2 regions of the Fictibacillus halophilus genome follow, and region 2 is predicted to be linked to the other one. Evidence: riboswitches for the same ligand, from Rfam matches in the RefSeq annotation. Region 2 holds a riboswitch; the other holds the start of a gene.
The links. A riboswitch is a leader RNA that binds a small molecule or an ion and turns the genes downstream of it on or off. The one in region 2 is predicted to bind cobalamin.

Region 1 (4,118 bases), on a different contig from region 2:
CTAGGATTATTTCAAAAAATTCTCGAAATAGTAATCGTTATACCCCGCCAGGTATAAGTAATGTTTATTAACTAACTTCTTTCACGAAACCTTTATCTAATTAACCGCTGTGAGATGTTGTATCCATTAAAAACCTAACGTGTAACTTGATACAGCTCTTGTACTTCTTCCATAACATAGTCAGCAATTAATGAGGAAGAGTGAGAATGGTGAATAAGCTCTAAATTTCTCTGCATGCTACTCAGCAAAGCTTCGTTATCAAATAACTTCTGAACATTACTTACGATTTCGTCTACAGTATGAACGACAAAAGCAGCGCCTTTTTCTTCAAAATACTTAGCATTTTCTCCTTCTTGACCAGGAACTGGCTTATAAAGGAGGAGGGGGACTCTTACTGCGGCAGCCTCAGTAATAGAGATTCCTCCTGGCTTTGTTACTAAGCAATGTGAGATCTTTAAAATCTCATGAAGCTTCTCTACGTAACCAAATAATCGGAATGAGTCTGAATATTGTTCAGCAAGCGGTTTTAACTTTTGGTACAACGTTTTGTTCTTGCCACAAACGACAATCACCCGCAATGATGGATCTTTCAGCAAACGCTGTGCGAGCACCTTAACGTTTTTCAGCACACCTTGAGCACCAGCTAAAATCGTAACTACACGACTACTTGGCGTAACTCCGTATTCAGTAAACACTTCTTCTCTATTAATCGGACGGTAAAAGTCTGCACGGATCGGGATGCCACTAGCTGTAATTTTATTTTTATCTACACCGTGTTTGATCAATCCGTATTTAACTGAGTCGGAGGCAACAAAATACCGATCAATCGATGGATTGATCCAAAAAGGATGAGCGAAATAATCTGTGATCACGGTATAGATGGGAATATTGAACCGTGATTTTTTTATAAGAAATGGAGCAGCATGAAGGGGAAAGGTTGTTATCACAAAATGGGGTTGGTGTTCATTGATCAATTCTAAGAATCTTTTTCTTCCTAAATACCGAGAAAATTGTGTAATCGTATTTGCATTTAATTTATTTGTTCCATAATAGAACCATTTATAAAAAGAAGAGCCGTGTGAAAAACTCTTGATAAATATAGATTGTGTGACTTGAGACATGATAGGGTGAGCCTCACCAAATAAATCAGAGATAACAGGTTGATATCCTTTATTTTTTAGTTCTTCAGCGAGAACATTAGCGACTTGAACGTGACCGCTGCCATAGTTAGCTGTAAGGATTAATGCTGTTGGACGTATCATTTGAAAACCTCCCCAGTCTTTTGAGATAAGCATAGCAGGTGATTTTAAACCTCATATGAAGAAGAATAAAAGGTTTTGTAAAAAGTAAAAATTGTTAGTGGTACAATAAGATAGATTCATAATTTCATAAGATCCGATAATTATGGTGTCTGTTACAGACTTAATAGGGAATCTGGTGTAAGACCAGAACTGTACCCGCAACTGTAAGTGCTGACGAAATAAGCAAAACCACTGTCTATCTGGCGGGAAGGGCTTAGAGTAGGCTGATGCACGAGTCAGGAGACCTGCCATCTTTATAGCGTTGATCTTCTTCGGGAGTTGGGAAGATAGGACGAGGGATATTTAATAGATGATTCTGTTATGTATTCTTACGTACCCGTCTTTTGTGATGGGTTTTTTTCTTTGTTCACTAACTCCCTCAAAAAAAAGAGGAGCTTGCAAGCTTCAGAAAGAGGGAATGGTATGGAACAGCAGTTATCAGCAAACGTCTCAAGAACGATTCAAACAAAGTTGGTATTGCCCCCTGATACGAATCACATGGGAACAATATTTGGCGGTACCGTTTTATCGTACATTGATGAGATCGCAGCGATTGCCGCCATGAAGCACAGCAAGAAAGTGGTTGTCACCGCATCCATTGATAATGTAAACTTCTTATCGTCAGCTAAAGTGGGAGACATCCTCATATTAGAAGGTGTAGTGATCTCAACTGGAAGAACGTCGATGGAAGTTTACGTAAAAGTAGAGTGTCAAAATCTAGAGACGGGAAATAGAACGCTGAATACCACATCGATCTTAACGATGGTCGCCATCGATCAAAACGGTAAGCCGTTTCCGGTACCAAGTGTCATTCCTGAGACAGAAGAAGAAGTAGCATTCTTTAAAGGAGCTCCACTAAGGAAAGAACGGCGTTTGTTATATAAAAACGTAACAGGAACTTTATAAGAAAAAGGAAGTGAGAATTCCAATGAAAATAAAAAACATCATATTTGTAGCATTGGGGTTCTTTTTCCTTGGTTTAGGTGTGATTGGAATTGTGTTGCCGTTGCTTCCTACAACACCACTCTTATTACTCGCGTCTTATTTTTTCGTAAAAGGTTCAAAAAAGTTTGAAATGTGGTTTAAAGGAACCGACATTTATAAAAAACATCTAGATGATTTTGTAAGAAATCGCTCACTGACAAAAAAGAAAAAGATCATGATTAGCCTGTTTTCAGACTCGATGATCTTGATTACTTTTATCCTTACAGACAGCATGGTCGCAAGAGTGATCTTAATCCTTGTTGTGATGTATAAGTATTATTATTTTATCGTTAAAATTAAAACTGCATAGTGAATATGTGGACATAAAGAGAGCAGCCTTACTCAAGGCTGCTCTTTATCTATCATGAAGAGGTTTTGTGCATAACCACCAATCGTAGCATTCGATCTCTCCGGCCTGTGCTTGTTCTGCCCGTTTTTTCGCTTCTTGTACGGTTGTAGGTGCGGGAACGATCAGACGGTCTCCGACTAGTTCATTTTTCGGCCAGTTTGCAGGTGTTGCTGCTTTATTTCTATCTGCTGTCTGCAACGCCTTCACCGCTCTTAGAATTTCGTTGATATTACGGCCGACATTTTCGGGATACGTAAGAATAAGACGAATTTTACCTGTCGGATCAACGATATAAACACTTCTCACCGTTCTTGTTCCCATGGTAGGATGGATCATTCCAAGTCTAGTAGCAATCTTGCCAAGACTATCCGCTATAATCGGAAAAGTAATCTCTACTTTCAAGTTCTGCTGTATCCATTCAATCCACTTTATGTGAGAGTACACTTGTTCTACAGATAATCCGATTAAGTAAGTGTTTAGTTTTCTAAACTCTGGCATGAGCTTTTGGAACGCAACAAACTCTGTTGTACACACGGGTGTAAAGTCACCTGGATGGCTAAAGAGGACAAACCAATGACCTTGATAGCTTGTTGGTAGGACAAGATCCCCAAGGGTTGTATGAACCGTCATTTCCGGAAATTGATCGCCAATAAAAGGCTTTGAATATATTTGTGTAGATTCCATCCCTCTCTTCCCCTATCTTACTTGGTTTCCCATCATCTTGCTCTTTTTCAATAGCTGAGATTCTCCTGTTTTTTCCCACTCTTCTACTTGTTCAATTGCTTGTTGAGGTGTGAACCCTTGACCAACAAGAACACCAGATAAAATAAATTCCTGATAGAGATGAGTAAGATTAATGCCTTCTTCCGTCTCTTTTAACGCTCTTTTGACAAGTGGGTCAATGTACGAAACCCATTGATCCGCTATGCTCTCTGTTTGTGGCATTCGGTGTGCTTGTTGAACAGAACGAGGAGAACTTGGTTGACTGTTTAACGTATATAAATAGTTGTACTTTGCACTGTGTTTGATCTCATCTGTAATGATGTTAAAAAGAATGTCTCGATAATACGTATTAGGAAGTCCTTGGCGAATGACACGATATTTTTCGACAGCAGCAAGTTCCCCAAACAAAGCTTTTACAAGACCGTCTTTATAGGTTTTTGGTTTTTGAAACTCTTCTCCGTTCACAGGTGGAACTTCTTGACCGGTGAGATCTTTGTAGATCATTCTGAAAAGCTTGTTATGTCGTTTCTCATCATCGCGAATGGAAGCAATGATTAATTTTTCTTCGTTCGTAGGTGCTTCAGAAATTAAGTATTCGTAAAATAATTGATCTTCTCTTTCGCCAGCAACGGCTTCTTTAATGAGTTGCAGAGATAGTTGAAGAGCTTGCTGCTGCCCATCACTCTGCTGTTGACCGCTGCCTTGCTGCTGTTGTTGTGGATTCATATAACTCATAAGATAACCTCCAAAAAGTGATTGTC
Region 2 (4,118 bases):
TAAATGGTTCACCGTCCTAATTCCTCAGTATTACGGAAAGACGTTTGATTTTTCTGCGATTGGTATGAAGAACGTGCCTGAGATTCAAATACCATCGCTTGCTGCTGTATGGGCAGTTGAAGGAGCTTTGATCATTGGTATCATTACAGTTCTCTTGTTCTCTTTCAAAAGAATTAAAAACAACTTTAATAAAGGGATCAATCTATCCATAGGCGGAGCGTTACTTGCTACATTAAATACAGCATCAGAGTATGGATTTGGTGGTGTAATCGCAGCACTGCCTGGCTTTACTGCAGTAAACTCGGCAATGTCGAATACAATCAAAGACCCGTTGATCAATGAAGCAGTTACGACTACGACGTTAGCTGGTATTACAGGATCTGCGTCTGGCGGAATGAGTATCGCACTCGCAACGATGAGTGAAACGTATATTGCACAAGCAGACAAACTTGGTATTGATACAGAAGTACTTCACCGTGTTGCTTCAATGGCGAGTGGTGGAATGGATACACTTCCGCACAACGGTGCTGTTATTACTTTGTTAGCCGTTACTGGTTTAACTCATAAACAAGCGTATATCGATATTTTTGCGATGACGATCATTAAAACGATCGCTGTGTTTGTAATCATAGGTTTGTATTATGGATTCGGTATCGTTTAAACTATTTTTCTAAGAAAGGAGTAATTATGCCATGAGAGCGTTCGTTGAGGGAAAAGTTGTCTTTATTACAGGAGCAGCCAGTGGAATTGGTTTGCAGTTAGCAAAGGCTTTTGCTGAACAAGGAGCAAAAGTCGTGATCAGTGATTTAAATGATGAGAAAGCAAAGGAATCTGCACAGCTGTTGGTTCAAGATGGTCTTGAAGCAATCGGACTTGGCTGTAATGTGACCAAGGAAGAAGATATAACAATAGCGTTGGACGAAACACTGAAACATTTCGGACGCATCGATGTCCTCATTAACAATGCAGGATTGCAGTATGTTTCTCCGCTTGAAGAGTTTCCGACTGAGAAGTTTCAGCAATTGATCAGTGTAATGCTTACGGCTCCATTTATAGCAACAAAACATGTGTTTCCCATCATGAAGAAACAAGGATTCGGACGTATCATAAATATGGCCTCCATAAATGGACTTGTAGGTTTTGCAGGAAAATCTGCATACAACAGTGCGAAGCATGGAGTTATCGGTCTAACGAAAGTAGCTGCCTTAGAGGGTGCACCTTTTGGAATAACGGTAAATGCGGTTTGCCCAGGGTATGTTGATACACCTCTTGTAAGAGGGCAATTAGAAGACCTGGCTAAAACGAGAAACGTTGAGTTAGAAAAAGTTTTGGAAGAAGTCATCTATCCGCTTGTTCCTCAGAAAAGATTGTTAGATGTTCAAGAGATTGCAGATTACACACTCTTTCTTTCAAGTGAAAATGCGAAAGGTGTTACAGGGCAAGCGATTGTTATCGATGGTGGCTATGTCGCGCAATAATAGATAGATAATCTATTGACATTCACTATATTTAGTGTCAAAGTATATAATACAAACCTATATATGGAGAAATCAGGTGCCGGAACATCCGGCTTAAAAGGGAATTCGGTTCAATGCCGAAGCTGTCCCCGCAACTGTAATTGTGGACGAAATGGAATAGCCACTGTACAGTCAGTTATTTAATATGGCTGCTGTATGGGAAGGCCCAAAGTAGGAAGAAGCAAAAGCCAGTAGACCTGCCTGAGAACTCCTATTTTCTTTTCCTCGGGGATTGGGAGAAAGAACTGCCGCTGTTTGATGCTGACGCTTGTCTGGCGAATACACGTGATTCTTTCACCCTCTTCCTGATGGAAGAGGGTTTTTATTATGACCTAAGGAGTGTATTAACTATGAAAATGACAACTGAAAACTCTTTGCTCGGGGAGTGGTTAAAGAGTTGTGTCGAAAATTTTCCGAACATACAAGCTGAATCTTTTTTAAAAAATGCGAAGAAATTGGAAAGTCGTTCACAAGAATCTAGCTCACTTTATAGACAGTTGATCATGGAAGCATTGAATGGTTTGAGTGCAGAGAACCCACAGTGGACGTTTGTGGCATCACAAATCTATTTAAGGCAGCTATATGAAGAAGTGATGCGTAATCGGGAAGAAACAGAAAAGCAACCATATACAAACCTCTATGGGCTGATTACGAAATTAGTAAGTTTGAATATCTATGATGATACTATTCTATCGGCGTACTCAAAGGAAGACTTGGAGAAAGCTGAAAACATGATGGATTCATCTAGAGATAAACTTTTTACATACATTGGACTTAAAACACTTGCGGATCGATACTTGGCAAAAGGGTTCAACCACGAAATTTACGAATTGCCACAAGAACGCTGGATGCTGATCGCCTTATTTTTAATGAGAGACGAGCATCCTACACATAGACTTCAATTCGTCGAAGAAGCATACTGGGCGCTCTCGAATCTCTATATGACGGTTGCAACCCCGACTTTAGCAAATGCAGGGAAGAGCTACGGGCAGCTTAGCTCTTGTTTCATTGATACGATCGACGATAGTTTAAGGGGAATCTTTGATTCTAATACAGATGCAGCAACCGTTTCAAAAGGTGGTGGCGGGCTTGGCATCTATCTCGGAAAAATTAGGGCTAGAGGTTCAGACATTAAAGGATTTAAGGGGAACTCATCAGGTGTAATACCGTGGATGAAGCAGTTAAATAACACGGCCGTGTCTGTAGATCAGCTTGGACAGAGGCAAGGCGCTATCGCCGTCTACCTGGATATTTGGCATAGTGACATCTTGGAGTTTTTAGATGCAAAGTTAAACAATGGTGATGAACGAATGAGAACACATGATCTTTTTACAGGTGTGTGTCTGCCAGACCTTTTCATGGAACGCGTAGAAAAACGTGAGGACTGGTATCTGTTCGATCCTCACGAGGTAAGAAAGATCAAAGGTTATTCTTTAGAAGATTTCTATGATGAAACGATTGGATCAGGAAGCTTTAGAGAAAAATATGCTGATTGTGTCAATGATGAGAGACTTTCAAAAAAATCTATTCCTGCTATTGAGATCATGAAACGAATCATGAAGTCGCAACTTGAAACCGGAACACCGTTCATGTTTTATCGTGATACTGTAAACCGGTTAAATCCAAATCCTCATAAAGGGATGGTCTATGCATCTAACCTGTGCACAGAGATTATGCAAAACATGTCTGCGACTGTTGTCACGTCAGAGGAAGCGGAGAATGGAGAAATCGTCATCAGAAAAACGCCAGGAGACTTTGTCGTTTGTAATCTATCTTCTCTTTCACTTGCTAAAGTGATCAATGACGACGTGTTAAAAAGAGTGATTGATATTCAAATCCGTATGCTTGATAACGTTATTGATCTTAATCGTATCGATGTGCCTCAAGCAGAACTTACAAATAAGAAGTACCGTGCAGTCGGTGTAGGAACATTTGGATGGCACCACCTTTTAGCGAAAGAGGGGATCAAGTGGGAAAGTGAAGAAGCTGTTTCGTATGCTGATACCCTTTATGAGACGATTAATTATCATGTAATCAATGCTAGTTGTGAGCTTGCGAAAGAAAAGGGAAGATATCCGGCGTTTTCAGGATCAGATTGGGAGACGGGGGCCTACTTTTCTAAGCGTAACTATTCCTCTGAAGAGTGGGAGAGTCTAATAGAAAGAGTCAATATGCATGGACTAAGGAATGGTTACCTCATTGCGGTTGCACCGAATTCATCAACGTCGATTATCGCAAATTCGACGCCGAGTGTGGATCCTATATTTAAAAGATTCTATTCAGAAGAAAAGAAGAACTATAAAATTCCTGTAACAGCACCTGATTTGAGTGCAGAAACAACATGGTTTTATAAATCTGCGTTTTTAATCGATCAAACATGGAGTATTGAACAGAACGCAGCTAGACAGAGGCACGTGGATCAGTCCATTTCGTTTAATCTCTATGTTAATCACAACATAAAGGCCAAAGAGTTGTTACACCTTCATATGTTGAGCTTTAAAAAAGGATTGAAGACAACCTATTACACTCGGTCTACGTCGATCGAGTTAGAAGGATGTGAAAGCTGTGAAAGTTAATATTCAACCACTCAAAGAGAGAAAA

Region 1: another riboswitch for cobalamin. It lies ahead of I5J82_RS18160 (acyl-CoA thioesterase); the one in region 2 lies ahead of I5J82_RS10740 (ribonucleoside-diphosphate reductase subunit alpha).

Annotation. Positions count from the first base shown of each region.
Region 1 is NZ_JAEACF010000002.1:175,215-179,332, reverse strand. It holds gene I5J82_RS18165 (MGDG synthase family glycosyltransferase) at 135-1,262, opposite strand; cobalamin riboswitch at 1,389-1,568, shown strand; gene I5J82_RS18160 (acyl-CoA thioesterase) at 1,725-2,207, shown strand; gene I5J82_RS18155 (YbaN family protein) at 2,230-2,595, shown strand; gene I5J82_RS18150 (peroxiredoxin) at 2,641-3,318, opposite strand; gene I5J82_RS18145 (ferritin-like domain-containing protein) at 3,331-4,092, opposite strand.
Region 2 is NZ_JAEACF010000001.1:2,047,170-2,051,287, reverse strand. It holds gene I5J82_RS10750 (GntP family permease) at 1-661, shown strand, start outside; gene I5J82_RS10745 (3-hydroxybutyrate dehydrogenase) at 693-1,478, shown strand; cobalamin riboswitch at 1,536-1,736, shown strand; gene I5J82_RS10740 (ribonucleoside-diphosphate reductase subunit alpha) at 1,868-4,093, shown strand; gene I5J82_RS10735 (ribonucleotide-diphosphate reductase subunit beta) at 4,095-4,118, shown strand, end outside.